DNA from 2 places in the Mesorhizobium sp. WSM4806 genome. Region 1 is predicted to be linked to the other one. Evidence: predicted binding sites of a transcription regulator. Region 1 holds the regulator's gene; the other holds the start of a gene.

What was found. Region 1 encodes PhoB, which activates phosphate uptake and scavenging genes when phosphate is short. Its sites were predicted from a motif close to TGTCATNNANCTGTCAT; they were not measured.
Region 2: the regulator PhoB is predicted to act here: its motif matches at 11,368-11,384, upstream of AC0L2M_RS10055 (PhoX family protein).

The regions. Positions count from the first base shown of each region.
Region 1 is NZ_JBVVQZ010000013.1:3,662-18,510, forward strand. It holds gene AC0L2M_RS19810 (ATP-binding cassette domain-containing protein) at 1-304, opposite strand, end outside; gene AC0L2M_RS19815 (sugar ABC transporter permease) at 398-1,717, opposite strand; gene xylF (D-xylose ABC transporter substrate-binding protein) at 1,859-2,899, opposite strand; gene AC0L2M_RS19825 (ROK family protein) at 3,163-4,410, shown strand; gene phoB (phosphate regulon transcriptional regulator PhoB) at 4,680-5,369, opposite strand; gene phoU (phosphate signaling complex protein PhoU) at 5,386-6,093, opposite strand; gene pstB (phosphate ABC transporter ATP-binding protein PstB) at 6,129-6,944, opposite strand; gene pstA (phosphate ABC transporter permease PstA) at 6,957-8,570, opposite strand; gene pstC (phosphate ABC transporter permease subunit PstC) at 8,563-9,951, opposite strand; gene AC0L2M_RS19855 (PstS family phosphate ABC transporter substrate-binding protein) at 10,071-11,075, opposite strand; gene AC0L2M_RS19860 (hypothetical protein) at 11,853-12,215, shown strand; gene AC0L2M_RS19865 (hypothetical protein) at 12,548-12,805, shown strand; gene AC0L2M_RS19870 (hypothetical protein) at 13,333-14,217, shown strand; gene AC0L2M_RS19875 (glutathione S-transferase family protein) at 14,681-14,849, opposite strand, start outside.
Region 2 is NZ_JBVVQZ010000005.1:106,039-120,887, forward strand. It holds gene mbfA (iron exporter MbfA) at 1-114, opposite strand, end outside; gene AC0L2M_RS09990 (hypothetical protein) at 288-611, shown strand; gene AC0L2M_RS09995 (threonine/serine dehydratase) at 739-1,716, shown strand; gene AC0L2M_RS10000 (glutathione S-transferase family protein) at 1,759-2,412, shown strand; gene AC0L2M_RS10005 (ABC transporter permease) at 2,482-3,618, opposite strand; gene AC0L2M_RS10010 (ABC transporter ATP-binding protein) at 3,627-4,547, opposite strand; gene AC0L2M_RS10015 (HlyD family secretion protein) at 4,544-5,497, opposite strand; gene AC0L2M_RS10020 (CerR family C-terminal domain-containing protein) at 5,494-6,222, opposite strand; gene AC0L2M_RS10025 (CYTH domain-containing protein) at 6,313-6,786, shown strand; gene AC0L2M_RS10030 (CHAD domain-containing protein) at 6,783-7,730, shown strand; gene AC0L2M_RS10035 (SulP family inorganic anion transporter) at 7,776-9,497, opposite strand; gene AC0L2M_RS10040 (helix-turn-helix domain-containing protein) at 9,620-9,889, opposite strand; gene AC0L2M_RS10045 (phosphatase PAP2 family protein) at 10,089-10,790, opposite strand; gene AC0L2M_RS10050 (hypothetical protein) at 10,910-11,248, opposite strand; gene AC0L2M_RS10055 (PhoX family protein) at 11,453-13,441, shown strand; gene AC0L2M_RS10060 (GNAT family N-acetyltransferase) at 13,532-14,212, opposite strand; gene AC0L2M_RS10065 (MarR family winged helix-turn-helix transcriptional regulator) at 14,209-14,700, opposite strand.

The DNA.
Region 1 (14,849 bases):
CGTCGACATTGTCGGCGAGCGCCAGCGTCTGGTAGATCGTCTCGATGCCGTATTTCTTGGCGTCGCGCGGATTGGCGATCGAAGCCTCCTCGCCATTGACGAAGATTTGGCCCGAATCGCGCTTGTAGGCGCCGGACAGGATCTTGATCAGGGTCGACTTTCCCGCACCGTTGTGGCCGAGCAGCGCCACGACCTCGCCCGGGAAAAGGTCGATCGACGCATCGTCGACGGCGCGAATGCCGCCGAAGGCAATCGAGATGTTGCGCATGTCGATCAGTGGCGTGGGAGCAGTCGTGTCAGCCATGATCGTTCCTTTCCATGGTTTTGCCGAGCATGATGCTGGACCGAAACGGATGTCCACTTTTCGCTGATTCGGACCTTCGGCTCGGGATCATGCTCAGACCCGCTTGCGGTAGACGGTGTCGAGCCAGACGGCGACGACCAGCACGGCGCCGACGACGACGCTCTGAAGCGGCGAATCGATGCCGAGCAACACCATGCCGGACTGCAGCGACTGCATCAGAAGCGCGCCCAGCATGGCGCCGAGCACCGTGCCGGAGCCGCCGGCCAGCGACGTGCCGCCGATGACGGCTGCTGCGATGACCAAGAGTTCGTCCAGCGTGCCCAGCGCATTGGTCGCCGCATTGAGGCGGGCCGAAGCAATTGCCGCGCTGATCGCGGCCAGAACGCCCATGATCATGAACACTTTCATGGTCACCCAGCGCGTGTTGATGCCGGCGAGTTCCGCCGCTTCCGGGTTGCCGCCGATGGCAAAGACGTAGCGGCCGAAACGGGTGCGCCGGGTGATGAAGGTCATGACGATGCCGACTGCGACCGCGATCAGCACCGGTATGGCGATGCCATGGGCGAGGAACAGCCCGCCTTCGGGGATGGTGATGCCGTTCCGCTGGGCGTATTGGCGAACGATGCCGATCGGCCAGGGGTAGGAATTGGCGATCCAGACGGCGCCGAGGATGGCGGCGCAGGCGACAACACCAAGCAGGCTCTCCGCCCAGACCGGGCGCAACGGAAACTTGAAGCGCTTGCGCTGCGACCGGCCGTTGAGCAGCATCAAGGCGACGGCCACACAGGCGAGAATGCCGACGATCCAGCTCGCGGTCGCCCCGATCGAGCCACGCGGCCCGCCACCCATCAGCTGGAACGTGGCATCGAGCGGCGCGACGGTGCGCCCGCTCGTCATCAGCCACGCCATGCCGCGCCAGATCAGCAGGCCGCCCAGCGTCACGATGAAGGCCGGAACCTCGAGATAGGCGATGATGAAGCCCTGAAGCGCGCCGATCATGAGGCCGAGCGCCACGCCGGCAGCCAGTGCGATGACCCATATCCAGGGATTTCCAAGCTGGAATCCCATGACGCGGATGAGGAATTCTGCCTGCGCAACGCCCATCACCATGCCGATGACGCCTTCGACGGAGCCGACCGAAAGATCGATGTTGCGCATCACGATGACCAGCACCATGCCGGTCGCCATGATCGCGACCGAGGAAGTCTGCACCGACAGGTTCCAGAGATTGCGCGGCGTGAGGAACAGCCCGCCCGACAGGATGTGGATTCCAACCCAGATGATCAGCAGCGCGCCGACCATGCCGAGCATGCGTATGTCGAGCTCGGTCGCCTTGAGGAAGCGGCCGAAGGGGCTGAGCTCGGATTCACGCGCCCGATCAGCAACCGGCGTGTTGGAAGTCGTGTCGGTCATGATGTCCTCCCACCGTTGCCGTCTGCCGCGGATGCCGGAAGCAGCTTAGAAATTACCCGCGAGACGCGGAAAAACAACTCTTTTGAAAAAAACGCCGCGGCGTGAAGCCGCGGCGTTTCAGGTTTTTTTGGCGAAGGCGGATCAGTTGCAGACCGGGACGGTGCCCGCCGCCACGCCGGCGCAGACCTCTTCCTGCTTGATCCAGCCGGCGTCGATGACGACGTTGAGATTGTCCTTGGTGATGGCAACCGGCGTCAGGAACAGCGACTTGACGACATTGCCGCCCGGCGTGGTGAAATCCTTGACGCCGGCAATGTCTGTCATCGGCTTGCCGTCGGCCAGCTGCGAGGCGATCTCGGCGGCGTTCTTGCCGAGCTCGCGCGCGTCTTTCCACACCGATACGGTCTGTGTGCCGAGCGCGATACGGTTCAGCGCGGCATGGTCGCCGTCCTGGCCCGAAACCGGGACGGATCCGGCCAGGCCTTGCGCCGTCAGCGCCGCGACGACGCCACCGGCGGTGCCGTCATTGGCGGCAACCACCGCATCGACCTTGTTGTCGTTGGCGGTCAGGAACTGTTCCATGTTCTTCTGGGCGTTGGCGGGAAGCCAGCCGTCCGTATAAGCCTCGCCGACATTCTTGATCTTGCCGCTGTCGATGGCATCCTTGAGCACTTCCATGGAACCGGCGAACAGGAAATCGGCATTAGGGTCGGCGCCCGAGCCCTTGATGAAGACGTAATTGCCTTCCGGCGCCACCTTGAACACTTCGCGGGCCTGCATGCGGCCGACTTCCTGGTTGTCGAAGGTCAGATAGAAGACGTCCTTGTTCTCGATCAGCCGGTCATAGCCGACGACCGGAATGCCTTCGTCCAGCGCCTTCTGCACCGCCGGACCGATGGCCGAGGCATCCTGCGCAAGGATGATCAGCGCGTTGGCGCCCTGCGAGATCAGGCTTTCGACGTCGGTCAGCTGCTTGCCTGGATTGGACTGTGCGTCAGCGGAGATATATTTGTCGCCGTCGGCCTCGATCGCCGCCTTCATGGCGGCTTCGTCGGTCTTCCAACGCTCTTCCTGGAAGTTCGACCACGAAACGCCAATGACCTTGTCCTTGGCCTGCGCGGCCGACGCGAGCGTCAGCGACATGGCGACCCCCGCCAGAATGGCGGCTGCGAATCTCTTCATGATATTCCTCCCTGCGCCGCGTAGGGCGCGACCAACTGGCCCGAAGGCCGGCACAAAGGCTCTATTTTTTCGAGCCTCGAAAAAATACTGGTCCAACGCGGAAGCACTGTCAACACCAATTCTGATGGATTTTGACGTCCTGTCGGGCTTTTTTTCGAGGCTCGGAATAAATAATGACAGCCCCTTCTGCTTCTGCCAGTATTTGTCCGGCATACCGACGGCTTCCGATTCATGAGCGGCCGCGGCAATGAGGAGGAAAAAAAATGTCGGTGGGAATCCGTCATGACGATCTGCGCCGGCGCAACCGGGCGATGGTGATTTCGGCCGTGCGCCGGGCAGGCCAGCCGTCGCGGACCGAGATCGCCGCGACCACCGGCCTCAGCCATTCGACCATATCGGCGATCTCTGCCGACCTGATCCAGGAAGGCATCCTGGCCGAGAGCAAGGCGAGCGAGACGGTTTCGTTGAAACGCGGCCGGCCGCAGGTCGGCCTCAGCCTCAATCCGCAAGCCGCTGCGGTGTTGGCCGTCGTGTTGTCGCTGAATTTCCTGTCGGTCGCCGTCATCAATTATGCCGGGCAAGTGGTCGCCGAGGAACAGCGCCGGCTGGACACGCTGACCATGTCGCGTGACGCGCTGATCGACGAATGTGTCGCCATCGTCCGGCGCCGGCTCGAAGATCCCGACCTCGATGTCCAAAGCGTCGCCCGCATCGCGCTGGCGATCCAGGGCATCACCGATTCCCACGCGCGCGCCATGTTGTGGTCGCCGATCACGCCGCAGACGAACATCGCCTTCGCCGACATTCTGGAACGCGAGTTCGGCATCCCTGCCATCATGGAGAACGACTGCAACATGATGGCCGTGGCGCTGCGCTGGCGCCACCCGGATCGCTACCGCGACGATTTCATCGCCATCCTGCTCTCGCACGGCATCGGTATGGGGCTGGTGCTGAAGGGCGAGCTGTTCACCGGCACCCACTCCTCAGGCGGCGAATTCGGCCACATGATCCATCGGCCGGGCGGCGCGCTTTGCCGCTGCGGGCGGCGCGGCTGCGTCGAGGCTTATGCCGGCAACTACGCCATCTGGCGCAACGCAAGGCTGTTGAGCGAGAACGCCGAGCCGGTCGCCGATGTCAGCGACGCCGACATGCGGGCCTTGGCGGCCCGGGCGCGCGAGATGGACGGACCGGAGCGCGAAGCCTACCGCAAGGCCGGCGAGGCGCTCGGCTTCGGGCTCGGCAGCCTGTTTGCGCTGATCGATCCGGCGCCGGTGGCCATGGTCGGCGCCAGCGCTGCCGCCTTCGACCTGATCGAGCCGGCCCTGCGCGAGGCCATCGCCCAGACCGCCGGCGGCCAGCATTCGGGTTCGATTTCCTTCGACACCGAGCCGAACGAGCTGCCGCTGATCCGCGAAGGTTGCGCCATGCGGGCGCTAAGCTTCGTCGACCAGGAGATTTTCGCGCCGAGCATCCAGGCACGAGCCGGCTCGGTCGGAAAGAACGTGGCTTGAAGGATTCCCGGGTCGCGACTTGGGGTGTGTTGAGATTCAGGTCAGGCCGAGTCGAGAATGGTGGGTTCCGAGAACCGGAGCGGAGCGTACTTTTGGGTACGTGAGCCCGCGCATGACCCCGAAATCGAGATCGATTTCGGAAAGGTCGTGCGCAAAATCAAAGTTCTACAGCGTCCTTTGCGTGCCCAACAGGGCGCGCGGCGCTGTAGGTAAGCGCAGGAAGCCGCCGTTCGCAGGCCGGCATCACCTGAATATCAGCACATCCCTAGCTAGTCTTCCCTGATCGCATAGCCGGCGCCGCGGATGGTGCGGATGACATCGGGCATGCGACCATTGTTGACCGCCTTGCGCAACCGGCCGACATGGACGTCCACCGTGCGCTCGTCGATGTAGATCGTCTCGCCCCAGACATTGTCGAGCAACTGACTGCGCGAGAAGACCCGGCCCGGGTGGCGCATCATGAATTCGAGCAGCCGGAATTCGGTCGGCCCGAGCCGGATCTCGCTCTTCTTGCGATAGACCCGGTGCGATTCACGATCGAGCATGATGTCGCCGACCTTGAGCACGCTGGACAGCACTTCCGGCTTGGCGCGGCGCAGCAGCGCCTTGACCCTGGCCATGAATTCCGGTGTCGAGAACGGCTTGACCAGATAGTCGTCGGCTCCGGTCGAAAGGCCGCGCACCCGGTCGCTCTCCTCGCCGCGCGCGGTCAGCATGATGATCGGCAGCCGCTCGGTTTCGGGGCGCACCCGAAGGCGCCGGCAAAGCTCGATGCCGGAAACCGCCGGCACCATCCAGTCGAGCACCAAAAGATCGGGCACGTTTTCCTGCAGCCGGATTTCGGCCTCGTCGCCGCGCGTCACCACCTCGACCTGATAGCCTTCGGATTCAAGATTGTAACGGAGGAGGACGCCCAGCGGCTCTTCATCCTCCACCACCATGATGCGCGGCGCGATCATCGGCCGGTCACTCCTGTCATGTCGCCGGCGCCGACATCGTCGTTTCGTCGAGCTTCGGGCGATCCGCCGGCAATTGCTGCCCGGTCACGACAAAGTAGGCGTTTTCGGCGATGTTGGTGACGTGATCGCCGATACGCTCGAGATTCTTGGCGCAGAACAGAAGGTGCGTGCAGGCGGTGATGTTGCGCGGATCCTCCATCATGTAGGTCAGGAGCTCGCGAAAAACCGCCGTGTATTTCACGTCGATCTTCTGGTCGTCGGCGCGCAGTTCCTTCAACGCGCCGGCATCGCGCGACACATAGTGCTCGACCACGCCGCGCAGCTGCACAAGAACGAGGTCCGCCATCGCGTCGATACCGTGCGACAGATTACGCGGCGTCGCGCTCTGCCCGACTGCGCTGACCCGCTTGGCTATGTTCTTGGCCAGATCGCCGATGCGCTCGAGATCGCCCGCCATGCGGATTGCGCCAACCACGGCGCGCAGATCCTGCGCCATCGGCTGCCGCTTGGCGATCAGCGTGATGGCGCTGTCATCGAGTTCGCGCTGCCGCGCATCCATGATGGCGTCGTCCGAGACGACGCGCTGCGCCATCGCATTGTCCGACGCAAGCAACGCGCGGATCGAGGCCGCGACCATTGCGGCGGCGAGCTCGTCCATGTCGCGGATCAGCCGGTCGATGTGCTCCAGTTCCTCGTCGAAAGATGCGACGGTGTGTTCACCCATGGTGCTGTCCTCGTGTTCGAAATTCGCCGGACCGCTCAGCCGAACCGGCCGGTGATGTAGTCCTGGGTGCGCTTGTCGTCGGGGTTGGTGAACATCTTGTCGGTCGCGCCCTCCTCGACCAGATAGCCGAGATGGAACATCGCCGTGCGTTGCGACACGCGCGCCGCCTGCTGCATCGAATGGGTGACGATGACGATCGTATAGTTCTGGCGCAGTTCGTCGATCAGTTCCTCGACGCGGGCGGTGGCGATCGGATCGAGCGCCGAACAGGGCTCGTCCATCAGGATCACTTCCGGCGACACCGCGATGGCGCGCGCGATGCACAGGCGCTGCTGCTGTCCGCCGGACAGTCCGGTACCCGACTCGAGCAGGCGATCCTTGACCTCGTTGAACAGGCCGGCCTTCTTCAGGCTCGATTCGACGATGCCGTCCAACTCGGCCTTGCTCCTGGCCAGGCCGTGGATGCGCGGACCGTAGGCGACGTTTTCGTAGATCGACTTCGGAAACGGATTCGGCTTCTGGAATACCATGCCGACGCGAGCTCGCAGCTCGACGACATCGATTTTCGGATCGTAGACGTCCTCGCCGTCGAGCGTGATCTTGCCGCTCACCCGCGCGATATCGATGGTGTCGTTCATTCGGTTCAGGCAACGCAGGAACGTCGACTTGCCGCAGCCCGATGGCCCGATCAACGCTGTCACCTGATGCTCGCGGACATCGAGATCGACGTCGAACAGAGCTCGCTTCTCGCCGTAGTGAACAGAGACCTTTTCGCCCTTCATCTTGATCGAAGGGGCGTTGGTTGCGCTGCTCAGTTTCTGCTCGACGCCGGCTTCCGTCATGATGTTCATATCCTCTACTCCTTACCAGCGCCGCTCGAAGCGCCTGCGCAGTATCACCGCGATGGCGTTCATGATGACCAAAAACACCAGCAAAATCAAAATCGCCGCCGAAGTCTTCTGCTGGAACCCCGCTTCCGGGAAATCCGCCCACATGAAAATCTGCACCGGCAGGATCGTCGCGGGATCGGTGAAGCCGCCGGGAATGTCGACGATGAAGGCGACCATGCCGATCATCAGCAACGGCGCGGTTTCGCCGAGCGCATGCGCCATTCCGAGGATGGTGCCGGTCATGATGCCCGGAATCGCCAGTGGCAGGACGTGATGGAATACGGTCTGGACCTTGGACGCTCCGATGCCAAGCGCCGCCTCGCGGATCGAAGGCGGCACGGCGCGCAGCGAAGCGCGCGAGGCGATAATGATGATCGGCAGGGTCATCAGCGCCAGCACCATGCCGCCGACCACCGGGGCTGAGCGCGGCATGCCGAAGAAATTCAGGAATACGGCAAGTCCAAGCAGGCCGAAGACGATCGAAGGCACCGCCGCCAGATTGTTGATATTCACTTCGATCATCGTCGTCAGCCGGTTCTTGGGCGCAAATTCCTCAAGATAGATCGCCGCTGAAACGCCGATCGGGAAGGCGATTGCGAGGGTTACGATCATGGTCAGGAACGATCCGACGACCGCGCCCCAGACACCAGCCAATTCCGGCTCGCGGCTTGCGCCGGTGAAGAAGAAGATCGAGTTGAACCGGCTTTCGATCAGGCCGGCGCTCTTCAGCGTGTCGAGCCAGACGATCACCTTGTCCGAAATCTTTCGCGATGCTTCCGGCGTCTCGATGACGCGCAGGAATGCCTGGCCGCTCGCGGCGGGCGCCGTGCTGTCCAGCGCCTCGATCACCGTGCCTTTTGCGATCACCGTGCCGTTGGCCGCAGACGACAGCGAGGTCAGCTTGACCGTGCCGCCATTGAACGCGACCAGCAGCGACGACGCGCCGCTCGTCAGCGTAAACATGCCGTTTTCGCCCTCGGTCGCACCATGGCCGCGCGCCAGCGCCAGCATGGCATCGTCGCCGAAGGTCAGATCGATGTCGCCGCTGGTTTCCGAAGGCGTGACGCTTGTCGAAATCGCTTCGTCCGAACCGACGTCGGCAAGCAAACCCTTGAGATAGAGGTCGGCAAAATCGTCAACTGGAACCGCATAGTCCACCGTTCCTCCGAGCATCCCCGGATCAGCCGCAATATCCTTGCGCAGGAACACGCCTGTGCCGGTGGAAATCAGCCCGCGCAGCAGGCGCTTGTCCTGGCGGCTCTTCACATCCGGAAATTTTGCCGTAAGCGCTTCCTGAGCGATGGCGTCGTAGTTCACTTCGTCGAGTTTCGCCGGGTCGACCTTGGCCGCTGAAAGATCGATCGGCAGCGTCACATAGTTCTGCCGCAGCGCCGGAATCGCCTGCGTGACGATCGTCGACAGGAGCAGCACAAGGAACAAGCCGGCCAACGCGACAGCTGCGGCGCCGAGCCATTTGAACCATTTTTCCGTGCGGTAGCGGCCCTTCAGCCGCGCCTTCGCGGCATCGTCGGTATGAACGCTGACCGGCCGTCCGACGGCGCCGAATGACGAGATCGCATCAGTCATATTGCTCTCGGTATTTCTGGACGACGCGCAAAGCGACGATGTTGAGGGTAAGCGTGATGCAGAACAGCACCAGGCCGAGTGCGAAGGCTGCAAGCGTCTTGGCGCTGTCGAACTCCTGGTCGCCCACAAGCAGTGTCACGATCTGCACGGTCACGGTGGTGACCGCTTCGAGCGGATTTGCCGTGAGGTTTGCCGCCAGCCCCGCCGCCATGACTACGATCATCGTTTCGCCGATTGCGCGGCTGACGGCAAGCAGCATTGCCGAAACGATGCCCGGAAGGGCAGCGGGAAGGACCACCTTGCGGATGGTTTCCGACTTGGTCGCGCCGAGGCCCGCGGAACCGTCTCTCAGGGATTGCGGAACGGCGTTGATCACATCGTCGGAAAGCGAGGAAACGAAGGGAATGATCATGATACCCATGACCACGCCTGCGGCGAGCGCGGATTCAGACGCGACGTTGAGGCCCAGGCTTTCGCCGATACCGCGGAAGTAGGGCGCAACCGTCAGCGCGGCGAAGAAGCCGTAGACGACGGTCGGAATGCCGGCGAGGATTTCCAGAACCGGCTTTGCGACCGCGCGGACGCTTTTGGAGGCGTAATCCGAAAGGTAGATCGCAGCCATCAGCCCGATAGGCGCAGCCACCAGCATGGCGATGAAGGTGATGAGCAACGTGCCGGCAAAGAGCGGCACCATGCCAAAAATGTCCTCGTTGACCGCCCCGGCCTCCGCTCCCGCGCCGGTGAAGGCGCTCTGCGGCGACCAATGCGTGCCGAACAGGAACTTGTAGAACGGCACCTGTTGGAAGAACCGCAGCGACTCGAAGATCAGCGACAGGACGATGCCGATCGTCGTCAGGATCGCGACCACCGAACAGGCGATCAAGAATGCGCGAAGAACGCGCTCGACCACGTGGCGCGCCCGGTAGGCCTGTGCGATGCGTGAATAGGCCCAGTAAAATCCGGACGCGGAAAGCACGAGCGCGACGGTCCAGATGATCCAGGTGCTGGTCGCATGGACCGATTTGTAGAGCGCGGCGGCCGCCTCTTTCGTTGGATCGGCAAAGCCGACAAGCCCGCCAAAGGCCATCGCGCGAGCGTCGCGGATGAAAGCTTCGACCTGCGGGACGCCCATTCCCGACAACTCGGAGGAGAAGCGGTCGGTAACGATCGACGATTCAATTCCTGGCGTCACCAGCGACCACAACACGATCGCAAGCAGCGCGGGACCGGCAGCAAAAAGCGCCAGAAACATGCCATGCTGGCCAGGCAGCGAATGCAGTCGCGCGACGTTGCCATTGACGCTGGCAATGGCGCGGGTCCGGCCGAGCCAATAGGCAGCAGCGGCCAGAACCACCAGAAGAACAACGAGATAACCGACCATGATTCGGGACGTCCCCTCGACCGCCGGTCATTCACCGGCTCAAAGCACGGGACCTATGGTCCCGCGCTTTGTGCTTTAGGATATGAGGGGTCAGAGCGGTACGCTCGGACCCCCGAACATCAGGAGCCCATGCCCTTCAGGGCCTTGGCGTTTTCGGCCGACTTGGCGCGCTCGGCGTCCGGCAGCGGGATCAGGCCCTTGTCGGCCAGATAACCATCAGGACCCCATGCAGCCTCCGAGGTGTACTCGGCGATGAACTCCTGCATGCCGGGGATGACGCCGACATGCTCTTTTTTGGCATAGACAAAGAGCGAGCGGGAAACGCCGTAATCGCCGGATGCGATGTTCTCGAAAGTCGGCTCGACGCCATCGACCTTGTGGCCCTGCAGCTTGTCGGCGTTCTGGTCAAGGAACGAGAAGCCAAAGACGCCGAAGGCATTGGGGTTGGCTTCCAGCTTCTGGACGATCAGATTGTCGTTTTCGCCGGCCTCGACAAAAGCGCCGTCTTCGCGGATCTCGCCGCAGCCCTTTTCATTAGCCGCCTTCACTTCTTCCTGGCAGGCCGCATCCATGACGAGCTCGACGAATGCATCGCGCGTGCCGGAAGTCGGCGGCGGGCCAAGCACCTCGATCTTTGTCGCGGGAAGCGATGCATCGACATCCGACCAGTTCTTGTAGGGGTTGGGGACGACCTTGCCGTCAACAGCGACGTTCTTGGCGAGCGCCTTGAAAACCTGTTCCTTGGTCAGATCGACGACAGTCCCTGCCTTCGAGTTGGCCAGTACGATGCCGTCGAAGCCCACCTTGATCTCGACCGGCGTCACGCCGTTTGCCTTGCAGGTTTTAAGCTCGCTATCCTTGATGGCGCGCGAGGCATTGGTGAAGTCGGCGGTATTTTCGCCGACGCCCTGGCAAAACAGCTTCATGCCGCCGCCGGTGCCAGTCGACTCGACAACCGGGGTCTTGATCTTTCCGCTCTGGCCGAGCTTTTCAGCGACAGCCGTCGTGAAGGGGAACACTGTGGACGAACCAACGATTTGAATCTGGTCGCGCGCGGCGGCATAACCAGCCGACGCGGCGAGCGCAAGCGCCGCGGCCGACGCCGTAAGGAGGAATTTCTTCATGTGGCCTGCTCCTGTTCGGAAAAATGGTCTCTCGGCGCCATTCCTTCGGCGCCCGCTGAGGCCATAGCCCCCGATTATTACAGTCACATGACAGTTTGATGTCAGCCCGGTAACCGCCGCACAGCCCTGTCAAAAGGAAGGGCCGCGGGTCTCGCCGGTACAGCCGTGGTTTGCCGCTGGAATCAGCAGCTTGCGCGAATTGCGGCCGGCATTTGCCTGGACGGGCGAACAATTGGCGCCGAAAAAGAAAATCCGGGCGGGAGCGCGTTGCATGCGGCCAAGGAGGTCATGGCCGTGCCATCGCCGAAGCAGGTCCGTTGGGGTAAATCTGACCCTGCTTCTTGCCGGCGGTCGCTGCTCCCGCCCGTAACTGGAGGAGCGGAACTCGAATGCGCTTATTGTTCCAACCGGACGCATGCTTTGGTATGGTGCGATCGCACCATAGTCTTGTCGCAACGCGTCGCCGAATCGGCTGGACCCGACAGGCTGACGTGGCTATCCCGCGCGTGGATTTCCCGTCCGCGGACCTTTTCGAGCAAGACGCCGCCTGGGGCTAATGGGCTTAGGGCTGATGGGCTTGGGTAGGCAATCGTCCATGCCCGCCCCCAATCGCGCCAAAGTCGCGCCAGGGACGCTGCGGCACTTTGATTTTTGCGCATGATCCCCAGCGAAATCGATTCCGATTCTCCGGGTCATGCGCTAGCCTTGCCCGCAGTGTATTCCGACGGTTGTCGGTAGAACCGAAGCCGCGTTATAGATCCCGCAAGGATGTTGCTGATGTTGCGACGGATCCTGCCTTTTTTCGTGTGCCCGATGCTGCTGCTAGGGAGCGGCTGCTCGCGCAGCTACGACGGCACCGTCGTCATTCCAAGGCCGCTCGATGTCCGGCGGTTCTGGGACCGGCCGCAGCAGCAGGCGCAAGCCGAACAGCCGCAGTTGCTGCAGACCGATGTCTTTCCTGCGGCGCCCGAAACGCCGGAAACAGCGGCGGCCCGCAAAATCGACTCCTCCGTGGCGCCGAGAACGAAAATCGCCAGGATTGCCAAACAACCACCGACGCCGTCATCCGAGCCGGCGAAACCGCTCACCTGCAGGAACGTCAGCCAACCCGGAAAACGGGTCCGCATGGTCTGCGAATAGCCAGCCGGCATTCAAGCGCTAGCAGCTAAAAAGATGCGCCGCCTTGAAAACGTTGCTGCGCAGCTGCCGCAGCGGTTCGGTCAGACGCGCAGGCCGAGAGCATGAGCCGACCTGGTGGGTTTCGGGCTGCCTGATCGGCGTTACCGCCAGCCGCGTTGAACCTTATCCGGCCTTCGACGTTAAACAGCCATTGCAGCGCCGCGCGTCGCTTTGGACGCACAACACACGCTGTAGCGTTTTGATTTGGCGCATGGTCCTTTCCGAACCGAAGGCAGCGGAGCGGAGATCGATCCCGATCCCTGGGCGCTGGATGGTCAAAGGAGACCGAACACATGTCGATCCACTTCACTGTCTCGGACGTGACCAGAAATCTGTTTCACTTGCCCGGAAATCTGCTTCACTCGCCCAGAAGTCTGTTTCACTCGCTGAGAATGGACCATGAGCGCGCGCCGAGACCTCTCAGTCCTGAGCAAAGTCTTTTGCTGGAATGCTATCTGGCCGGTCAGATTCCGGAATCGGCCTGGAGCGACTACGTCTTCGAGACGCCGGAATTGGCACGCCATGTCAATGCGAGACGCGGGCAACACTGATATCTGGTGAACCGGTCCGATCTCTCAAGGTGACGCCAACAACGCTTGGCTGAATCGGCGGCCCGATCAGCGTGCCGTTGCGCTTGAAGCTGAGGGTGCCCCGACAATAGCCCTCGAGACAAAAAGGCCGGCACATGGCCGACCTTTCCTTCCACCTCGACCGCGCCAGTACATCCGTGGTCACGGGTTGGAGGTGAATTGCCGACCAGTAGATAGGGATTTGGTTAACGAATCCTTAACCGGCGGGAACTGCTCGTCGACGTGTCGTGGCCAATCTGCGTTGCGTCTTCGTGATCAGTGCAGAAAGTCGTCTTTAAATGCGGCACATATTATTAATCGTTGTACGCCAACGTGTTAGCGTATGAGGCATATCGAAGATGCATGTCGCGCAAAAGCATGCCCTCGGGCCTGACCCGAGGCTGCGCAGCGTTTTTGCGATAACGACATGCATAAAAACAAGAACTTAAGCGCGTCGCATTGGATCCGTTCAGCCGCAACGCGCTTTAGCCTATTCTGGAAGTCGACTTATGGCCGTGCTTGGCGCTCTCCCTCCTGGCGTTCGCTGTCGACCAATTCGCGAAGCAGATTGGGAAGGAGTGGTCGACTGCCTGTGCCGGGGGTTTCCGAAGCGTGACCGGAGTTACTGGATACAGGCGCTGACCCGTTTGTCGCAGCGGCCTCCCGTCGCCGAGTTCCCACAATACGGCTTGGCCTTGGAGAAGGCCGATCGGATCGTCGGCGTTGTGCTGACCCTTTATACCCGTTATCCCGGGCAGGAAGGCGACGAAGTCCGCTGCAACCTTTCAAGCTGGTCCGTCGACGCAGAATTCCGTCCCTATGGCGCCAAATTGGTCACGACGATTCTCAAGCGAAGGGACGTGACCTACACCAATATTTCGCCGGCGCCCGCAACGTTGAAAGCCAACTGGGCGCTCGGCTTTCGGCCCTTCACCACCGGACAATTTGCCTTCTTGCCGGCTTTTAGTTTGGCGCAGCGGTCATGTCGCGTGCTTGAAGCTCGTCCCGATCTTGCGGAAATGGCGATGCTGTCCGACAGCGAGAGATACATACTCTCGGAACACTCAGCACTTGGCTGCCGGTCATTGATTTGCATTTGCGACGGAGCAGCGTTTCCTTTCGTATTGATGCCGCGCCGGATATTGCGCGGTCTTATCCCATCCTATCAGATCGTCTATTGCCGCTCTCTCGCGGATTTGAGCCGGTGCGCCGGTGCCATCGGGCGCTTTCTTTTGCGAAGCGGCATCCTGCTTTGCGTCGTCGACGCCAGGGAGCCGATTGGAGGTCTGTTCGGGTGGTACCGCGCCAACAGCGGGCTGAAATATTTTAGGGGTCCCAGACCACCCTCGCTTGGAGATCTGTCGTTCACCGAGCTTGTAATGTTCGGTCCCTGAACGACAAGCGCAGCATCAGTCATGCCGCACCGATTTGCGGCTGAAATGGCAAAAGCGAACCCCGCCTCTCGGGGCGAGGGTTCCTTTTTGAAAACGACGATCTGCTACTGAACAGGGGCTGTCTGAGCTGGCGGGGTTGCGGGTGCCGGCGTCGTCGTGTCGGCTGGAGGTGGCGGCAACTGGCCAGCGGTCGTCGCCTGCGTTCCTCCCGATTGAGTTTGGTCACACGCCGCCAGGGCAGCAAGCGCCAGGCCGAACGCGGCGAATAAGGGTAGTTTGCGGGTCATATATAGTCCTTCCATGGACGCCACCCGCGCTGGCCCCATCATCGGGATCGATGCCCGCAGGTCAACCGTCGCTCCTTCGTCGACGCTTCAAACATTCTTACGTCCGGTAAAAGGCGGCGGGCCCTCGGGCTCGGTTTAGATCGGCCTGGGCAAGCAAAACCGTGAGAGCGAAAGCCTCACGCGCCTGCCTGCGACTTCACATAGGCGATATAGCCGCGCACGTCGGCGGCCGGCTCGGCATAGGCCTTGCCGAGCTTCTTTTCGATCGCCGCCATATACTCCTTCGCCCATTGCGGCAGCGCGTAGTCGATGGCGGCCAGGAATTCGAGCGTCGCCGCCAGGCGG
Region 2 (14,849 bases), on a different contig from region 1:
GGCGCGGTAGATACGCCCGTCATCCTCTTCGGAAGAGATGGCGAGCGCCAGGATCTCTTGCTCCGAGAGCGACTCGAAGGGACGGCGACCAAAACCGAAAACACGGGAAAGCATGAGAAATCCGCCCTAGTTTAGAATTATTCTAAACTAGAGTTTGGTGCACCGTTGGTCAATCGCTTGTAGCCGGAGGTTCAAATTTATGGTTGCGGGAATCCTCCGCCAGCGCCCTTCATTATTGGCGAATGTTCACCTATATAGTGGGCTTAAGCCAAGCGAAAGGAACCCGGATGCCGGCAAAACAGCCCACCCATGCATTTGACCCGAAACCCGTTCTCGACCTGATCGCCAGCATCGAGGCCGATCTGCAGCGCCTGAAGGGCCTGGTCGAGCAGCAGGTCGAGAAATTCGACCCGGCCAATCCGCACAACAAGGCCCCCGACGGCAAGCTGACCGAGGAGGGCGTCGAATGCTGCTACCGCCTGTTCGACGAGGGCAAGTCGCGCTATTCGGTTGCCCAGCAGATGAAGATATCCTTCGCCGCCGCCACCCATCGCTTCAACACCTGGCGCAAGATGGGCGGCGCCAAACGGCAACGGACGCTTTTGGGGTGAGGAGCGGTCGGCGAGGAGCGCCACTCTCTGCTCGCAATCCACGAATTGTCTCGGTCACATTTTTCCAGTGGTGCGCGGCCTGGTTTTCCGTGCACCATGGGGCGGTTTCATTCTGCAGGACCTCACCATGACCACCCCTCCCGGCATCGCCGATATCCACCGCGCAGCAACGCGATTGTCCGGCCTGATCGTCGAAACGCCGCTGATCGAATCACCGGAACTGAACAAGCGTTTCGACGCCAGGATCCTGTTCAAGCCGGAGACGCTGCAGCGCACCGGCTCGTTCAAGTTCCGCGGCGCCTACAACAAACTGTCGTCGCTGAGCGATGAGCAGCGCAGCCGCGGCGTCGTCGCCTTCTCGTCGGGCAACCACGCGCAAGGCGTCGCCGCGTCGGCGGCGATGTTCGGCGTCAAGGCGGTTATCGCCATGCCCACCGATGCGCCGGCAATGAAGGTCGGCAATGTCAGGAAAATGGGCGCCGAAGTGGTTCCGTTCGACCGGTTTCGCGACGATCGCATGGCGGTGGTTCGCCCGTACATGGAACGGGGCATGGTCCTGGTGCCGCCTTTCGACGACCCGGCCATCATCGCCGGCCAGGGAACGATCGGCCTCGAACTGATGGCGCAGGCGAAAGCACTCGGGGTGAGCCTCGACGCGGTCGTCATCCCCTGCGGCGGCGGCGGCCTGAGCAGCGGCATCTCCATCGCGGTCAAGGACGCCTCGCCGGGCACCGCCGTCTGGGCGGTGGAACCCGAGCATTTCGACGACACCTGTCGTTCACTGGCCAGAGGTGCTCGGGTTTCGATCGAACCCGGCCACACTTCGATCTGCGACGCGCTCCTCACCGCCGAGCCGGGCGCGATCACCTTCGAGATCAACCGCAGGAATCTCGCCGGCGGCATTGCCGTGTCCGACAGAGCGGCGGCACAGGCGATGCGCGACGCCATGGCCCATCTCAAGCTGGTGGTCGAGCCCGGCGGCTGCGTCGGGCTGGCCGCGCTGTCATCGGGCGAGATCGAGCTATCAGGCAAATGCGTCGCCGTGGTGCTGTCCGGCGGCAATGTCGATTTCGGCACCTATGCGGAGATCATGGCGGCGGCTTAGGTGGCGACCTAACCGGCACCATTCAAAAAAGGCTGACACGAAATGAAACTGCTCTTCAGCCGCAATCCCAATCCTCGCCTCGCGGTCGCCGTGGCACGTTATCTCGACGCAAAGCTCGACTTTGAGTTCGCATCGCCCTTCGCTCCCGGGCAGGCTGAGCGATATCGCCCGCTGAATCCCAATCTTTCATTGCCGATACTCGTAGGCTCGGGAAACAGCCTCTGGGAGGCTGACGCCATAGCCTGCCGGCTTTCACGCGACGCGCATTCGGATCTCTGGCGCACCGGCGACGACGAACCCGAGATGATCCGATGGCTCAGTTGGGGTAAAGAGAGCTTCGCAAGAGCTTGCGACGTCGTGCATTTCGAACGCGGCACCAAGCAGCGCTATGGGATTGGCCCGATCGATCAGCACCGGGTTGAGGAGGGGCTGAGAGACTTTCGCACGGCCGCTGCAACACTTGAGGCCGCGCTTTCCGAGCGAGACTGGCTGGTCGAAAACTCGGTCTCCTATGCCGACTTTCGAATGGCGACGTTTCTGCCTTTCAACGATGTCGCCAGATTGCCGCTCGACGATTATCCTTCGGTCAGTCGTTGGTATCGCCAGCTTGAAGAGATCGACGCCTGGCGCGATCCCTTCAAGGGACTGGATGCGCCTGAATTGCCGCCGGTCCCGGATCAGGCCAGACCGGCATAAAATCTCGATCCGAATGGTCATGCATCCAAGGTGACATCTCGACCATTGCGTGAGCTATTGAGTTGGATCCTAATCCAGCGTCCGGCGGAACCGCACCAGCGCCACGCCGGCAAACAGCGCCACGAACACGACCAGCCAGCCGATTTCGGTCGCGACCGCCGGCAGGTCGGCGCCCTTCAGCATCACCGCGCGGATGATGCGCAGGAAATGCGTCAGCGGCAGGATCTCGCCGAAGATCTGCGCCCAGCCAGGCATGCCGCGATAGGGGAACATGAAGCCCGACAACAGGATCGACGGCAGGAAGAAGAAGAAGGTGAGCTGCAGTGCCTGCATCTGCGTGCGCGCCATCGTCGAGATGGTGTAGCCGAGCAGCACCAGCGCCAGCACGAAGACCAGAACCGCCGCAAGCAGCAGCGACAACGACCCGGTGAAGGGAACCCCAAACAGCAGCTTGGCCGCCGCCAGCACCACCGCCACTTGCACGGCGCCGACCACCAGATAGGGCAGCACCTTGCCGAGCATGATTTCGAGCGGGCTGGACGGCATCGCCAGAAGGTTTTCCATCGTGCCGCGCTCGGTCTCGCGCGTCAGCGCGATCGAGGTCATCATCACCATCGTCATCTGCAGGATGACGCCGAGCAGGCCGGGGACGATGTTGTATTGCGAGATGCCTTCCGGATTGTAGCGTCGGTGCACCACCACTTCGAGCTGGCCTCGGGCGGCTTCGGCGGCCGTCTCCTGCATGCCGCGCGCCCTGAGCAACGCCTGGTTGGCAACGGTGCCGAGCGTCGAAATGGCCCCGCTGGCGACTGCCGGGTCGGTCGCATCAGCCTCGATCAGGATTTGCGGCTGGTCGCCGCGCTCGACTCGCCGAGCAAAGTCGGCGGGAATGGTGACGACGAAGGCGACGTCGCCACGCGCCATCAGGAATTCCGCCTCGGCGGCATTTTGCGCGACATGGTCGAAGCGGTAGTAGCCGGTGGTCTGCAGCGCCGAAACCATGGCTCGCGTGTAAGGATCGCTGCTCATCGCCACCAGGGCTGCCGGCAGGCTCTTCGGATCGTTGTTGATGGCATAGCCAAACAGCACCAGCTGCATCAGCGGCACGCCCAGCATCATGGCGAAGGTGATGCGGTCGCGCCGCATCTGGATGAACTCCTTGATCAGCAGCGCGCCGAGTCTGGCGAAGGAAAAGACGCTGTTTATCCCGTTTTTCATCCCATATTGTCCTTCGAGCCGGACATGAACTGGATGAACACATCCTCCAGGCTGGTCTCGCCCGACGTCACCGTGACGCCCTTGTGGTCTTTCTCGACATCGGCGAGGGCGGCCTCGAGCGCCGTCTTGTCGGAACCGACGACATGCAGCGTCGCGCCAAACGGCGCCACCTGGTCGACACCGGACCGGCCGCTGAGTGCGGCAGCGACCTGGTCGAGCCGCGGACCCTGCACGACGAAGGTCGTCAGCCCGGCATTCCTGACCACCTCGTCGACCGTGCCGGTGGCCAGCATCCTGCCGTAGGAGATGTAGCCGATGCGATGGCAGCGCTCTGCCTCATCCATGTAATGCGTGGAGACCAGCACGGTCAGCCCGCCGCTGGCCAGCCGATGGATCTCGTCCCAGAATTCACGCCGCGCCTTCGGATCGACGCCCGCCGTCGGCTCGTCGAGCAGCAGCAATCTGGGCTTGTGCATGATGCAGGCGGCCAGTGCCAGCCGCTGCTTCCAGCCACCGGACAGCGTGCCGGCCAACTGGTCCTTGCGCGAAGTGAGGCCAAGATCCTCCAGCGTGCTGGCGACATGCTCGTTGAGCGGCTTCAATCCATAGAGCCGCGCCACGAATTCCAGATTTTCGGCGATGGTCAAATCCTCGTAGAACGAGAATTTCTGCGTCATATAGCCGACTTCGCGCTTGATCCTCAGACTGTCGGTGCGGATGTCGAAGCCGAGCACCGTGCCTTCGCCCTCATCCGGCGTCAGCAGGCCGCACATGATGCGGATGGTCGTCGTCTTGCCCGAGCCGTTGGGGCCGAGGAAGCCGACGATCTCGCCCTCGGCCACCGTCATCGTCACATGGTCGACGACGGTCTTGTCACCAAAACGCTTGACCAGGCCGTGGACGTCGATGACGTTCATTTGCCGATATCCGCCAGTTCGACATCGACGATCTGCCCCGGTTGCAGCACGCCGGCGTCGCCCTCCGGCCGCGCCTCGACCAGATAGACCAGCTTCTGCCGGGTCTCGAGCGAGTAGATCACCGGCGGCGTGAATTCCGGGTCCGGCGACACGTAGCTGACGCGAGCCTTCACGTCCGGCCCGCAGCCGTCGCAATGGACGTTGAGCAGCGTGCCGACTTCCACCGACGAGAACGCGCTTTCCGGCACATAGACGCTGAGCTTCACCGCGCCGTCCGGCAGAATCGAAATGACCGGCGCGGTCGGCCCGGCGGTGTCGCCGGGATAGCGGATCACATCGTTGATGCGGCCGGGCGAAGGCGCCGCCAGCACACGCTTCGACAGCCGCCAGCGCGCCTGCTCCAGCGCCGATTGCGCCTGCCTGACCTGATTGTCGGCGGCCTTGATCGTCTCGGGCCGCGCCGGCAGGCCTCCGACAGCGAGATTGGCTTCCGCCTGGCCGAGCTGCGCGTTGGCAATTTCCAGCGACGCCGAAGCCGTATCATGATCGGCCTGGGTGCCAGTGCCGCGTTTGAACAAATCGCTGGCGCGGGTGTATCTGCGTTTGGCGTCGGCGGCTTGCGCCTTGGCCATGTCGACCTGCGCCTTGAGCACCTCAATCTCTTCCGGCCGCTTGCCGACCTGCAGGTCGGCAAGTTGCGCCTGGGCCTGGGCAAGGGCCGCCTCGGCTTGCGCGACGGCTATTTTTGCGTCGGCGCTTTCCAGCGTCACCACTGGCGTGCCCGGCGCGACGCGATCGCCGCGCTTGACCGAAATCGTCTCGACCTGCGCCACCTCGATCGGCGCGAGCAGCACATAGTCGCCCTCGACATAGCCGACGGCGAGCGGCGCCGCCGGTGCGCAGGTGCTGAAAAGCAGGGCGGCGAGCGGCACAGAGCAGAGGAAACTCATGATCTACGATCCTTCCGGTCGGTTAAGTGACGCCGAGCCAAAATCGCGCCGAGATTATCCGTCACTGCCGCCGCGATCTTGGTGGCCTCGGCGTCGCCGATCGCGCGCCAGCCCATGCGGCGCATCACCGCCTCGCGGCCGATGCGGAAATAGACGACCTGGCCGATCAGCGTGAACACGGTGAGTCGGGTAGCCTCGCTTTCGGCCGCCTCGCCCGTCGCCTGCTCCCAGATCAGGCAGAGCCGGCGATGCGTCGGCTCGAACACGCCGTCATAGATGCGGTCGAGTGCCGCCGTCGGATGCGACAGCTCACGCAGGACGAACTGCACGATCTCGCCGGCCTCCGGCCGTGCCACGATGAAAGCCACCATTCGCTCCAGCGCGGTGAACAGTTGTGCCCGCGCCGCTTCGGGGTCGCCCGTTTCTGGTTCGCCCGCTTCTGATTCGCTTGGCTCCTGCAGATTGCCGATCGCCTGGCCGGCAATGGTCTGGATGGTGTCGACGATATAGTCGGCCGCAGCGTTGCGAAGCCCTTCCTTGCCGCCGAAATGATAGGCGATCGAGCCGATGTTGGCCCTGGCCTCAGCCGCGATCTCGCGCGTCGAGGTGCCGTCGAAACCCTGGCGTCCGAACAGTTTTAGCGCTGCGCGAACAAGAGCCGCGCGCGTCATGTCGGCGGGGGATGCCTCGCGTCGCGGAATTTTGGCGTTTGTCGGCTTGCTCATAACAAACATTTAATCAATCGAATGATTAAAGTCAATACTAGCCTATCTCAACCTTGCCATCTCCAGCCGCACGCGCTTTAGTGCGGAGCCATGGTCAAGGAAATCGAGCGCAAGTTCCTGGTCTCCGGCGATGGCTGGCGGGATCTGGTCGAAGCGGACATCCGCATTCGCCAGTTCTATCTCGTTGCCGCGCCCGACCGCTCGGTCCGCGTGCGTATCAGCGACGGCGCCTCGGCAAAGCTGACGCTCAAATTCGGCAGCAAGGCCCGCGAACGCGACGAATTCGAATATCCGATCCCTCTGGCGGATGCGGAAGAGATGCGGGCCTTCGCCATCGGTTGTGTCATCGAGAAGACACGCCACCATGTTAGGCACCGCGGCCATCTCTATGAAGTCGATGTTTTCGGCGGGATGCTCAGCGGCCTGGTGGTCGCCGAGCTTGAGACGCCGCAGGACGTGCAGGGCGAAATGCTGCCAGATTGGCTCGGCCGCGAAGTCACCGGCGAGCACAGGTTCTACAACGCGTCGCTCGCCCTCGAGGGGATTCCGGAGATCGCCGCATGAGCTATCGCATCGATCCGCGCCTGCCGTTGACTGGCGAGGTCAGGCGCATCCTCGCTGAGGAGATCGGCAAGGCGCTCGTCCATCTGGATGCGGCGCATGACAGGCCGGAGCAGGCGCTGCACAAATGCCGCAGGCGGCTGAAGAAGGTGCGTGCCTTGCTGCGCCTGGTCCGTCCCGGAGACGAAACATTTTGCAGTACCGAGAACCAATGCTACCGAGAGGTGGCTGCCCTGCTTGCCGGCCCGCGCGAGGCGACCGCGCTGGTTGAAACCATCGACCGGCTGGCAAAAAACTTTCCCGAGCAAAGCGCCGGCGGCGGTCTCGATGCCGTTCGCGACACGCTGGTGGCGCGCCAGCACCAATTGCATGGTGGAGTTGGCCTCGGCGCCGCGATAGCTGCCGCGACTGCCGCTTGCGAGGATGGCATCAGCCGCATCGATACTCTGGTCTTGCCCGACCAGCCCGAACAGGCCGCCGATGTGCTTGCCGAAGGCGCCCGCATCACTCTGCGTCGCGCCAGAAAGGCGCTGGACAAGGCGGGCTCCCGCGGTGATGCCGACGATTTCCATGATCTGCGCAAGGCGGCAAAGACTCACGGCATGCATCTGTCGCTGCTTGGAAGGCTGTGGCCGACGCCGATCAAGGCACGGCGCAAGGCGGTCGACGAACTTGGCGAAAAGCTGGGCGAACTGCATGATGTGTTCGTCTTGCGCACGCTTCTCGAGGCCCACGACCGGCCGCTCGGCTCTCCCCAGGAAACGCGACTGCTGAGCAAGCTGTTGAAGCGCTCGGAGAAAAGCCTGAAAAAGACCTGTCTTGCGGCGGCAGCCGATCTGTTCGGCGACAGGCCCAGGCGCTCGACAAAAAAACTCGCGCGCAAGGCGCGCACCGATCTGGCCGCCGCGCCGCACGAAGACGCCAGCGCGCCCGGCGCCGCTGCCTGACGCGGTGCTTGCGTCCGTCCGACATCGCTGACGATGAGGAGAGGGTTAGACCTCTCCCGGCGCGGCATTCTTCAACTGCGCTCGCGCGTCCCTGATCGAGGCGGCGTATGTCACCAGCGGCCGTTTGACGCCGTGGTTGATCAGCATGCGGCGTGTCTGCGGCGAAGCGCCTGATATGATGAAGCGCACGCCGGCGCGCCTCGCCTTGTGGGCAGCGCTCTCGATGACGTTGGCCGCCGTTGAATCGAAGAATGGCACGGCCGAGCAGTCGAGGATGAAGTTCTTGCGCTGGTCGGCGATGCGGTCCAGCACCGTGGCGACGGTCGAGGCGGCGCCGAAGAAGAAGGCGCCGGAAATCCGGTAGACGACGGTGTCGGCATCGCTGGCCTCGCTGGAATCGTATGCGCTGGCGGCGCCGGTTCTGTCGGCGACATCGTCCTGCACCAGTCCCTGATCCGGCTCAACCGCAATGCTCTTGGCCATGCGGTCGATGAACAGGATCGAGCCCAGCGCGAAGCCGACGACGATGCCTTCGGTGAGATCACGGAAGATGACGATCAGGAAAGTCGCCATCAGCACCAGCGCGTCGCCGCGCGAGGCACGCAGCAGCGTGGCAAAGGCCTGCTTCTCGAACATGTTCCAGCACACCACCGCCAGCACGCCGGCAAGGGCTGCAAGCGGGATGTAGCTGGCCAGCGGCGCCGCCACCAGCATCAGGGCAAGCAGGAGGGCCGAGTGGATCATGCCCGAGACCGGTCCATGCGCGCCGGCTCGCACATTGGTCGCGGTGCGGGCTAGGGTGCCGGTGGTGCAGATGCCGCCGAACAGGGCGGACGCGATGTTGGCGAAGCCTTGCGCCACGAGTTCGCAGTTGGAGCGGTGCCGCCTTCCTGTCATGCCGTCGGCGACCACCGCCGACAGCAGCGATTCGATCGCGCCGAGCAGCGCAAAGGCTAGGGCGTCCGGCAGGACGTCGATCATCCTGCCGAAGCTGATCGGCGGAAAGGCCGGCATTTGCAGGCTGCGCGGGATACCGCCGAAGCGCGTGCCGATCGTTTCGGCAGGCAGAGAAAACAGCGCCACGACAAGCGACGCCAGACCGATGGCGATCAGCATGGCGGGCCATTTCGGCCGCCACCGTTTCATCAGGGCAATGACGACGATGGTCAGCAGAGCGACGAAGGTGGCGGCGAGATTGATCGTGCCGGCCGCCTCGCCGATCGCCATCAGCTTCGGCACCAGCGGTCCAGGTTCTTTGCCGGCGAGTTTTAGCCCGAACAGCTCGACGATCTGGCCGGAGAAGATGATGATGGCGATGCCGGCGGTGAAGCCGACGGTCACCGGATAAGGAATGAATTTGATGTAGGTGCCAAGCCTGAGGTAGCCGATGACGAGCAGCAAGACGCCGGCCATCATCGTCGCCAGCAGCAACCCGTCGACGCCGACCCGTGCCACGGTTGCCGCCATCAGCACGATAAAGGCGCCCGCCGGCCCGCCGATCTGAAAACGGCTGCCGCCCAGAGCCGAGACGAGGAAACCGCCAATGATGGAAGTGTAGAGCCCGCGCTCCGGAGACACGCCCGATGCGATCGCGATCGCCATCGACAGCGGCAGCGCCACGATGGCCACGGTCAGTCCGGCGATGGCATCGGCCTTGAAGTGCTCTGATGTGTAGCCTTCGCGCAGCACCGTCGCCAGCTTCGGCGTGAACAGTTCGGAAAATGTCGGCTGCGCCGGTTGATGAATTGCCCGCTGGGTTCGATGCATGGACTGCCTTCCGCTCCTGATGCATGCCGCCAAAAAGTGCACAGCGGCCACGCATAAAACCAAGCAGGCAGCGGGATCGTCGGCAGGACTGTCGGCGGTCGCCGTCGCGACTCTATTTCGGCTCAGCCTGGCGGGTTCTGCGGCACGACCGGCTTGAGGCGCACCCCCCTGCCGCCGCGCTCGCTGGCCTGGTTCTCGCCGATCAGCTCCACGCCGGCCCGGTCGAGGGCCTGGATGACCTTCATCAGCGTATCGACCACGCCCCTGACCACGCCGTCGCTCGCTTCCATGCGCTGAATGGTTGGAAGCGAAACCCCGGCGCGCTCGGCGAGCGTCTTCTGATCGATGCCGGCCAGAGCCCTTGCGGCGCGCATCTGCGCGGCAGTGATCATCGGCTAAAAACCCCCGTCTGAGTCTGCATTCCATGTATAATACCATCATTGTGATGGATCAAGCATCATCATGCACATGTCAGACATGTGCACACCAGGCCGTTTGCATCTTGGCGAGCCTGCGCGCCCGCTGGGCCAGCACGCCCCAGCCGCCGCAACTTAGAGGAGAATTGGCGCAGCGTCGTTCGGAACGGGCGGTTCAGGCGCCGGCGGTCTGCCCGCGCCATCGCTGGAACGCCCATGCGACCAGCCAGCACAGCATCGCCCAGGCGAAGCCGGCGCACCAGCCGGCCAGCACGTCCGATGGCCAATGAACGCCGAGATAGACGCGGCTGATGCCGACGAGCAGTGCTGTCAGCACGGCAAGTGCCAGCACATAGATCTTGGTCGTTCGCCCAGGCAGGAAACGCGACGCCATGCTGCCCAGCGTCAAATATGTCACCGCCGACAGCATCGCATGGCCGCTTGGAAACGAAAGCGTCGCCACGTCGGCGAGATGCGAGACCAGGTCGGGGCGCGGCCGATCGATTCCGAGCTTCAGCGTGCTCGACAGGGCCTGCCCGCCCGCCACCGCGACGAAGACCAGAAACGCTGCTCCCGGCTTGTGGATCAGCAGCAGATAGACGATCACCGCCACTGTGATCAGCCCGAGCACGATGGCGCTGCCGAGGCTGGTAATGTCGCGCATCGCCCCTTCCAGCCATGGCGGTCCGATCGGATTGTCGGGCTGGCCCGCTTCACGGAAGGCGAGCATGATTTCCGTGTCGAAGGCGTGCGGCGTGGTGTCCCGCGCCACCTCCATCAGTTCCTCGAACCCCCACAGCCCGCCGGCGATGACCAGACCGGACAAAAGCACCGGGAATTCGATCCAGTTGAGCAGCTTGCTTGCAGTATTCTTCATCGACCCAATCGTCCTACAGCGCCGCGCGTCCTTTTGGACGCGCACAGGACGCTGTAGCACTTTGATTTGGCGCATGATCCCCAGCGAAAATCGTTTCCGATTTTCGGGGTCATGCGCAACTACAGTTTTTGCAGATAGGGTCCGAGCGTGATCAGCGCCACCGCTGCGACGGCGAGCACGATGCCGGTCGCCTGCAACGAATTGACGCGCTCGCCGAAGAACACCAGTGCCACCACGTTCACCGACACCAGTTGGATCACCGCCGACAGGCTGAACGACACCGACATGCCGAATTCACGGATCAGCCTCAGCATGATCAGATTGCCCGCTGAATAGAGCGCCAGAGTCAGAAGAATCTTGCCGAGGCTCGGCGCCAGCCCCCATTGCTTGGCCGCCGTCGCCGCCAGCAGGAAGATCACTGTCGAAATGCCGAGCTGCCCCAGTCCCCAGAAACTCACTTTTTTGCTCCTCCCGACGCCGTGCTTGCGCGCCTGCCGCAGATCTTGTTTCGGAAGCGTCGGTCGCGGTCAAGCGGCCTGATCAAAGACATGAAATCGGGCTGGAAATTGGTCGGCAACGTCATCAAACTGTGATCTGCTGGCGATACGCGGTCAGTCAAGCAACACGCTCCAGCCATCCCAAAGAGCCAGAGGCACGCCCCCATGACTGAACATCGCCCCGACGCCCATTTCCGCACCAGCCTGCTCGAGGAAAACGATGGGCCAGGAACCAATCCCACTGACAACCAGACGATGGGCGAAATCATCGCCGCGCGATTCTCGCGCCGTGGTTTTCTGCAGGGATCGCTCGCGGCAACCGCCATCGCCGCCACCGTCAGCCCGCTCGCGCTGATCCTCGCCGACGATGCCCGCGCCGGCGGCGGCTCGGTCTTCAGTTTCGACGAGGTCGAGGCAGGCGTCGACGACAAGCACCATGTCGCTGCCGGCTACGACGCCGACGTGCTGTTGCGCTGGGGCGATCCGCTGTTTGCCGATTCGCCGGAATTCGATCCGACAAAACAGTCGGCGCAGGCCCAGGAAAGACAGTTTGGCTACAATAACGACTATGTCGGCTATATCCCGATCGACGGCTCGGCCGAGCATGGCCTGCTGGTGGTCAACCACGAATACACCAATCCGCATCTGATGTTCCCGGGCCTTGTCACCATCGTCGATGGGGAGGCCAAGCAGGCGCCGCTGAGCAAGGAACAGGTCGACGTCGAGATGGCCGCGCATGGCGGCACCATCGTCGAGATCCGCAAGGCATCAGGCAAATGGCAGGTGGTGCGCGACGGCAAGCTCAACCGCCGCATCACCGCCAACACCGAGATGGCACTGTCCGGCCCCGTCGCCGGCCACGACCGCGTCAAGACCAGTGCCGATCCGACCGGCACGAAGGTCATCGGCACTGTCAACAATTGTGCCGGCGGCGTCACGCCCTGGGGCACCTACGTCATGGCCGAGGAAAACATACACGGCTATTTCTCGGGCGAGCTGCCGGAAGGCCACAAGGAAGCCACCAACTACAAGCGCCTGGGTATTCCCGAAGGCGCCTATGAATGGGCTGCGCATTACGATCGCTTCGACATCGGCAAGGAGCCGAACGAGCCGAATCGCTTCGGCTGGATTGTTGAGGTCGACGTCAACGATCCGACCTCGGTGCCGAGGAAGCGCACTGCCATGGGCCGCTTCAAGCATGAGGGCGCTGAATCGATCGTCGCCAAGGATGGCCGTGTCGTTTTCTATCTCGGCGACGACGAACGCTTCGACTATGTCTATAAATTCGTCACGGCCGGCAAGTTCAACGCCGAGGACCGCGCCGCCAACATGGATCTCCTCGACGACGGCACGCTCTACGTCGCCAAATTCGCCGAGGACGGGTCGATCGAATGGCTGCCCATCGTCTTCGGCCAGGGCCCGCTGACGGCGGAGAACGGCTTTGCCAGCCAGGCCGACGTGCTGATCGAGACGCGCCGTGCCGCCGATCTGCTCGGTGCCACCAAGATGGATCGCCCCGAGGACATCCAGCCCAATCCGACGACTGGCAAGGTCTACGTCATGCTGACCAACAATTCGAAGCGCAAGACGGACCAGGTCGACGCCGCCAATCCGCGCGCCGAAAACGCCTTCGGCCACATCGTCGAGATTGTTGAGGACGGTGGCGATTTTACTGCCACCAAGGGCAAGTGGGAAATCATGTTGAAATGCGGCGATCCCTCAGTGGCCGAAGTTGGCGCCACCTTCTCGACCGCAACCACCGCCAATGGCTGGTTCGGCATGCCGGATAATTGCGCCATCGATTCGGCCGGCCGGCTTTGGGTCTCGACCGATGGCCAGGGCCCGAAGGCCACCGGCCGCACCGATGGCCTGTGGGCGGTCGACACCGAAGGCGAGGCGCGGGCGACCTCGAAACTGTTCTTCCGCGTGCCGATCGGCGCCGAAATGTGCGGCCCGCTATTCACGCCCGACGACCAGACCGCCTTCGTCGCGGTTCAGCATCCGGCCGATGGCGGCGAAGACTGGGAGGCTTTTGGCCGTCCCTCTTACTACGAGGACCCGTCGACCCGCTGGCCTGACTTCAAGCCCGATATGCCGGTGCGGCCGTCGGTCGTCGCCATCACCAAACAGGGCGGTGGCAAGATCGCGGTCTGAATCGCCGCAAGGCGCTAGCAGCGCCAAGGAAGGATTTCGTCGATACGAAATCCTTCCTTTTCCTGATGCGCGGGAATGCGCCTGATGGGCTCATTCGGCGCGCTGAACCACGGCCACGTTCATCATGCTTCTCAACCTGAAGCCAATGGACTCGTATAATCCTATGGCCGTGGTGTTGCTGGCATAGGCGTGGAGATAGGGAACTTCGCCGCGCGCCGCTATCCGGTTTGCCACGAACAGCGACAGCAGCCTGCCCAGGCCACCGCCTCGAAATTCCGGATGTGAGCACACCCCGCTAAGTTCGGTATAGCCGGGTTGCTTCATGCGTTCGCCGGCCATCGCCGCAAGTCGGCCCTCGATCTTCACACCCCAAAAATCGCCGAGGCTCAAGGCTTCGAGCGTGAATGGGCCGGGCTTGGTCACCAATGCCAAGGCGAGCATCTCAGCTGCATCGTCCCGCGTCAGACGTTGCACGCGCTCGTCGGAGACCATCTGCAATGGCCGCTCGGCAATCATCTGAACCCCGGGCGCGGTCGAAGTCGCCGAAAGTTCCGCGGGCAGAGCAATGGCGTCCACCTGAAGCAGGATCGCACTCTCGCCTGGGGAGACAAGTTTTCCGAGCGCCTGCAGGCTTTCCGCATCGTCCGCGGCACTGGCAGCGAACGGAGCTATCGAGGGCCGATACCGCATGGCGAGGTCGTCACCTTGCGCGAAGGCGTGGTGTCGCGTCCGAAGCGCGCTCCACACGGGACGGTCAAGCAGGTGTTTCATTGCGCGGCACCTTCCGGCTTCTTTACACGACGGTCGAGAGGCGCCGCGGCGAGGCCGTCCTCGATGGCGGCCAGCTGATCAAGAAGCGGCCCAGAAAGATCCGCGCACAGATCCGCGACGGCATTCTCGATGCGCGGCCAGACGTCGTGCTTTGCAATATCGGCCAGCCGCTGGCCGTGCAGGGTAAGGCAGACAATCCTGCGCCGCTGGTCATCATCCGATGGACTGACCTCGACCAGTCCCAATTCGGCCAGAAGCGACACGCTCCGCGTTACACCTGGCTGCGCGACCCCGAGGGATTGCGCCAGTTCCCCGACTGGCAGCGGGCCCAGCCTGTCGAGCGCAGCCAGCAGCGGGTATTGGCTCGACTGAACCGGCACATCGAGGCAGTCGAGCAGGCGCTGCGTATCCGCCTGCAATTGCTCGCCAATACGCTTCAGCCTGCTGCCCAGGCACAGGAAGCCAAGGGACCTTATGACGTCTTCCATAATCAACCTGCCAGGCAATTGATAACATGATATATAACATTATATGGAAATCAAGCGCCGCCATCGCACGGCCGCTTTCAAGCGTCGTCACCAGATTTGGTCGTCTTGGGTCGGGAACATCGCTCGGATGCTGGCGCTGCGTCGCCTGG